2 regions of the Streptomyces sp. AB3(2024) genome follow, and region 1 is predicted to be linked to the other one. Evidence: riboswitches for the same ligand, from Rfam matches in the RefSeq annotation. Region 1 holds a riboswitch; the other holds the start of a gene.
The links. A riboswitch is a leader RNA that binds a small molecule or an ion and turns the genes downstream of it on or off. The one in region 1 is predicted to bind S-adenosylmethionine.
Positions count from the first base shown of each region.

Region 1 (3,199 bases):
GTCTTCGGGCAGCATCTCCATGAACTCCTGCGACGCCCACGGCGTGTGCGTGAAGTGCGCGATCCGCAGGTCGGGGCGCAGCTCGCGCAGCTGCCCCGGGACCAGCGCCAGGTGGTAGTCCTGCACCAGGACGCGGGCGCCCTCGGCGGCCTCCTCGGCCAGGGCCTCGGCGAAGGTCCGGTTGTAGGAGACGTACGCGTCCCAGTGCCGCCGGAACGCCGCGTCGAAGACCGGCTCGCGCGGGACGTCGTAGAGGTGGTGGTGGGTGAACCAGAGCACCGAGTTGGCGATGCCGTTGTACGCGCCGTCGTACACGGCCGGGTCGATGTCCAGCATCCGCACCCCCGGCTCGGAGGCGCCCCGGCGCACCGCCTCCCGGTCGGCGTCGGAGAGGGCCGCGCAGATCCAGAGGGCCTCCGGCTGCTTCGCGAGGGCCGCGGACAGGCCGGAGACGAGCCCGCCCCCGCCGCGCCGGGCGCTGAGCGTGCCGTCGTCGGAGAGGGCGTAGGAGAGCGGGCCGCGGTTCGCGGCGACGAGTACCTGAGAAGCCATGGGGCGAACCTAGCCCGGCCCGCCCCGGCTCAAACTCGTGTGCGGCGCCGCTCCGGCGGCCGTCAAGCCACGCGGCGGCCCATGTACTCCTTGATCTCCGCCATCGGCGGCCGCTCCTCGGTGTCCACCGCGTAGGTGCGCGGAACGAACCCGTCCGGCCCCCGCTCGAACTGGGTCAGCTCCGGCCGTACGAGGTGCGCGCGCGAGAGCCGGACCTGCGCGGTGCGGTAGATCGCGGCGGCCATCCGGCCCAGCGCCCGCCCGTCCTGGTGCCGGTGCAGCCGGACCCCGACGTCGACCTGGGCCAGCGCGTCCAGCCCGACCGTGTGCAGCGCGTCCACCAGCAGGCCCAGCTCGACGCCGTAGCCGACGGGGAAGGGGAGGCGCTCCAGCAGGGAGCGCCGCACGGCGTACTCGCCGCCGAGCGGCTGCACGAAGCCGGCCAGCTGCGGCCAGTGCAGGTTGAGCAGGGGGCGGGCGACCAGCTCGGTCACCCGGCCGCCCTGGCCGGGGGCGTCCGCGAGCGGGCGGTCGTACATGGCCTTGACGAACTGCACCTGCGGATCGGTCAGCAGCGGCCCGACGATCCCGGAGACGAAGGACGACGAGAAGTCCCGCAGGTCGGCGTCGACGAAGCAGACCACGTCACCGGTGGTGGCGAGCAGCGAACGCCACAGCACCTCGCCCTTGCCGGGCAGCGCGGGGATCCGCGGCAGGATCGCGTCCCGGTGCACGACCCGGGCGCCGGCCCCGGCCGCGACCTCCGCCGTACGGTCGGTGGAGCCGGAGTCGACCACCACCAGCTCGTCGACCAGGGGGATCGGCAGGCCGTCGATCAGATCGCGCCGGATCACCTCCACGATCTCCCCGACCGTGGCCTCCTCGTCGAGCGCGGGCAGCACCACGCTGACCGTCGTCCCGGCCGCCCGTTTCCGGTCGAGCAGCCGGTCGAGCGGTCGGTCGGCGGCGGACCAGGAGCGGTCTGCCAGCCAGCGCTCCACCTCATCCAGCACCCTCAGCACTCCCTGGTTCCTCGGTGGCCCTCGGCGATATCAGCTGATATGTGATCCATCTCGCCGTTCGGACGGCTGTCTCAACCGCCCTGTCCTTCGGTTACAGTCTTGAACAACGCGACGGACCACGGCATGCCGGGGTCCCCGCGCACAAACGCACCGGCGCGCCACAGAGCGCGTGTGCCGGTGCCATACCGCTCATCCAGAGGGGCAGAGGGACACGGCCCGTTGAAGCCCCGGCAACCCACCAGTCGGTTCTCGCGATGCGTTTTCGACACGCACGCCGCGAGGTCCCCGGCTAGGGAAGGTGCCAATTCCGTCTCATGGCGAAGTGCGCCATGGGGAAGATGAGGAGAAAGGGCCTCGCCGTCATGGCTGCACAGACCGTCACCACCTCCACCGCCCCCGGTTCCGTCGATCTCGGACCCGCCACCGGTCTTTCCTGTCGCGAGTGCGGCACCCGCTTCGAACTCGGCCCGATCTTCGCGTGCGTCGAGTGCTTCGGTCCCCTGGAAGTCGCCTACGAGCTGCCGCTCGGCGACCCCGAGGCGCTGCGCGCCGCGATCGAGGCCGGCCCGAACAACATCTGGCGCTACGCCCCGCTGCTGCCCGTCCCCGCGGACGTGGCCTCCAAGCCCAGCCTGAACCCCGGCTTCACCAAGCTCGTGGACGCCCGGAACCTGGCCAAGGAGCTGGGCGTCACCGGCAAGCTGTACGTCAAGGACGACTCCGGCAACCCGACGCACTCCTTCAAGGACCGCGTCGTGGCCATCGCCGTCGAGGCGGCCCGCGCCTTCGGCTTCACCACCCTGTCCTGCTCCTCGACCGGCAACCTGGCCGGCGCCGTCGGCGCCGCGGCCGCCCGTGCCGGCTTCCGCTCCTGCGTGTTCATCCCGCACGACCTGGAGCAGGGCAAGGTCGTCATGGCCGGTGTCTACGGTGGCGACCTCGTCGGCATCGAGGGCAACTACGACGACGTCAACCGCTTCTGCTCCGAGCTCATCGGCGACCCGCTGGGCGAGGGCTGGGGCTTCGTCAACGTCAACCTCCGTCCGTACTACGGCGAGGGCTCCAAGACCCTGGCGTACGAGATCTGCGAGCAGCTCGGCTGGCAGCTGCCCGACCAGATCGTCATCCCGATCGCGTCCGGCTCCCAGCTGACGAAGATCGACAAGGGCCTGCAGGAGCTCATCAAGCTCGGCCTCGTCGAGGACAAGCCGTACAAGATCTTCGGCGCCCAGGCCGAGGGCTGCTCCCCGGTCTCCACCGCCTTCAAGGCCGGCCACGACGTGGTCCGCCCGCAGAAGCCGGACACCATCGCCAAGTCGCTGGCCATCGGCAACCCGGCGGACGGCCCGTACGTCCTGGACATCGCCCGCCGCACCGGTGGCTACGTCGAGGACGTCAACGACACCCAGGTCGTCGAGGCGATCAAGATCCTGGCGCAGACCGAGGGCATCTTCGCCGAGACCGCGGGCGGCGTGACCGTCGGCGTGACGAAGAAGCTCATCGAGAACGGGCAGCTCGACCCGGCGCTGACCACCGTGATCCTGAACACCGGTGACGGCCTCAAGACCCTGGAGGCGGTGGCCGCGGACAGCGGCCAGACCGCCACCATCCGCCCGAGCCTGGAC
Region 1 is NZ_JBGWAB010000007.1:108,241-111,439, forward strand. Features, by position in the region: gene ACEPPI_RS05190 (trehalose-6-phosphate synthase) at 1-552, opposite strand, end outside; gene ACEPPI_RS05195 (glucosyl-3-phosphoglycerate synthase) at 615-1,565, opposite strand; SAM riboswitch class I at 1,761-1,919, shown strand; gene thrC (threonine synthase) at 1,937-3,199, shown strand, end outside.

Region 2 (3,199 bases), on a different contig from region 1:
GGCCCGACGGTCGACGAGAACGGCGTCGAGCGCAAGGTGAAGGCCGGCGAGAAGCTCCGCGCGAAGCTCAGCAAGGGCTTCTACGGAGAGAACACCCAGATTCCGAAGCCCACGGCGGAGGAGTACAAGGAGATCCAGAGCGGCCACGGCCACCACTGATCTCCGGTATGACAGCTTGAGGGATCGGTTTCGGCCAATCCTGGTGTCGCCACGGTGAGAGCCCCGTCCAGTGTCTGGACGGGGCTCTTCGCCGTCTCCGGGGCTGGATAGGCTGAGATCCTTCCCCATTCGACGTGGAACTTTTCCGAGCAGCAGGAGCGGACCATGAACGTTGTGACCCCGGCAGGCGGCGACAGCGTGGCGGCCCGTGGCTGGCCGGGCCTCCTCGACGCCCTCCTGACCGGCCAGGACCTCGGTGCGGACGACACCGCCTGGGCGATGGACCGGATCATGCGGGGCGAGGCCACGGACGCGCAGATCGCCGGTTTCATGGTGGCCCTGCGGGCCAAGGGGGAGACCGTCGCGGAGATCAACGGCATGGTGCGTGCCATGTACGATCACGCCAATCTGATCGAGGTGCCGGGCCGGACGGTGGACATCGTCGGCACGGGCGGGGACGGCGCCAAGACCGTCAACATTTCCACGATGTCCGCGCTCGTGGTGGCCGGCACCGGCGCGAAGGTGGTCAAGCACGGAAACCGGGCCGCGTCCTCCGCGAGCGGCTCCTCGGACGTGCTGGAGAAGCTCGGCGTCAACCTCAACCTCACCCCGGCCCGGGTGGTGGAGGTCGCCGAGGAGGCCGGCATCACCTTCTGCTTCGCCGTGAAGTTCCACCCCGCGCTGCGGCACGTGGCGGCGGCCCGCAAGGAGCTGGGCATCCGGACCACCTTCAACTTCCTCGGCCCGCTCACCAACCCGGCGAAGGTCCGCGCACAGGCCACCGGCGTGGCGGACGCCCGGGTCGCCCCCATCGTGGCCGGGGTGCTCGCGGAGCGCGGCTCCTCGGCACTGGTCTTCCGGGGCGACGACGGCATGGACGAACTCACCACGACGGCCACCTCCCGGGTGTGGTGGGTCCGCGACGGCGCGGTCACCGAGCAGACGTTCGACCCGCGTGACATCGGGATCCCGATCGTGGACGTCTCCGCCCTGCGTGGTGAGGACGCCTCCTACAACGCGGACGTCGCCCACCGGCTGCTGGCCGGCGAGAGGGGCCCCGTGCGCGAGGCCGTCCTGCTGAACTCGGCGGCGGCCCTGGTGGCGCTGGACCCGGGCAGCGGGTCCCTGGAGGAGCAGCTGGCGGCGGGCGTCGTCCGCGCGGCCGAGTCGATCGACTCGGGCGCGGCCCGGGCGGCCCTGGAACGCTGGGCAGCCGCCAGCAACGCGTAGCCGCCGCCGCACGGCGCCTCCCGACGGCCGACGCCCGACGGCCGGAGGCCGGCGCAGCCGGGCGAAGCCCGGGAGGCCGCCCGCGGCCGAGCGGTGCGAGCACGGCGTTCAAGAGGAGATCCCGGTCCACATCGTGGACCGGGGTCTTGCGCGTGGAGGATCTTGTGGCAGGATGCTGACCAGGTCACGAGTGACAGCGTTTAGGCCCCGGCTTGCTGTCCGGCAACCCTCCTTCCGTGGCGGGGTGCCCCGGGTGATGACCAGGTCGTAGGCAGCGAGGTCTACGGCAAGCGCGGATCCCTCGATACCAGGGGTCCTGGGTCTTCGAGGAGCTTTTTCTGTGAGCAAGCGAATGCGATAGGGCGACTCCGCCCCTTCTTCACCCCTCGGATCAGGGTCGCTCAGGCGTACCCCCACGTCCTTCCGAGGTCCTTCCCGTACCCCTGTGTCCGGCCGACGCCGTCGCGTCCCGCCGTACCCGCGTACGGGCACACCGAAGCCATTCAGCCCTGCCTGCCGGGAGACACCGCCATGTCCGCATTCCTGAACTCCGCCGCCACCGACGTCGCCGTCGACCCCGCCTGTGCCCAGCCGCTGCCGGTGCTCGGCCGCGACGTCACCGTCCCGCTCGTCACCGGTGGCGAGGTCACCTACGCCGCCCTCGACTACGCGGCCAGCGCTCCCGCGCTCCAGCGGGTCTGGGACGACGTGGCCGCGTACGCCCCGTACTACGGCAGCGTCCACCGCGGGGCCGGGTACCTCTCGCAGCTCTCCACCGACCTGTTCGAGCAGAGCCGCGTCACCGTCGCGGAGTTCCTGGACTGCCGCCCCGACGACCAGGTGGTCTTCACCCGGTCGACCACCGACTCGCTGAACCTGCTGGCCGCCGTCCTGCCGGCCGACTGCCAGGTCTTCGTCTTCGAGACCGAGCACCACGCCTCGCTGCTGCCGTGGACGAACGCCCAGGTCACCTACCTCAACGCCCCGCGCACCCCGGCCCAGGCCGTCGCCACCCTGGAGCGGGCACTGGCCGACCGCGAGCCCTACGGCCCCGCCCTGGTCTGCGTCACCGGTGCCTCCAACGTCACCGGTGAGCTGTGGCCGGTCAAGGAGCTGGCCGCCGCCGCGCACGCCCACGGCGCGCGGATCGTCCTGGACGCCGCCCAGCTGGCACCGCACCACCCCGTGTCCGTCCGGGAGCTGGACGTGGACTGGGTCGCCTTCTCCGGCCACAAGCTCTACGCCCCCTTCGGCTCGGGCGTCCTCGCCGGCCGCGCCGACTGGCTCCAGGAGGCCGAGCCGTACCTCGCGGGCGGCGGCGCCTCCCGCAAGGTGGCCCGCCGCGAGGACGGCGGCGTCGACGTCGAGTGGCACACCACCGCCGCCCGCCACGAGGCCGGCTCCCCGAACGTCATCGGCGTCTACTCCATCGCCTCGGCCTGCCGCGCCCTGAAGGAGGCCGGGTTCGAGAACCTGGTCGCCCGCGAGAACCACCTCATCGCCAGGGTCCGCGAGGGCCTGGCGGACATCCCCGCCGTGCGCGTGCTCTCCCTCTTCGGGGACGACGCCCCGCGCGTCGGCGTCATCTCCTTCGTGGTGGACGGCTGGAACAGCTCGCACTTCGCCGCCGCGCTGTCGGCGGAGTACGGGATCGGCGTGCGCGACGGCCTCTTCTGCGCCCACCCGCTGGTCCGCACCCTGCTCGGCAGCGAGCCGCAGGAGCCCGGCGAGTGCGGGGCCCCGGAGGCCGCGCCGGGGGAGCGCTCGCTCAACGCGATCCGGGTCTCCTTCGGTGCGGGCACCCCCGACG
Region 2 is NZ_JBGWAB010000039.1:34,967-38,165, reverse strand. Features, by position in the region: gene ACEPPI_RS17725 (cytochrome bc complex cytochrome b subunit) at 1-159, shown strand, start outside; gene trpD (anthranilate phosphoribosyltransferase) at 325-1,389, shown strand; SAM riboswitch class IV at 1,572-1,688, shown strand; gene ACEPPI_RS17715 (aminotransferase class V-fold PLP-dependent enzyme) at 1,921-3,199, shown strand, end outside.
Region 2: it holds a riboswitch for S-adenosylmethionine, as region 1 does, so the genes downstream of both, ACEPPI_RS17715 (aminotransferase class V-fold PLP-dependent enzyme) here and thrC (threonine synthase) in region 1, are expected to answer to the same signal.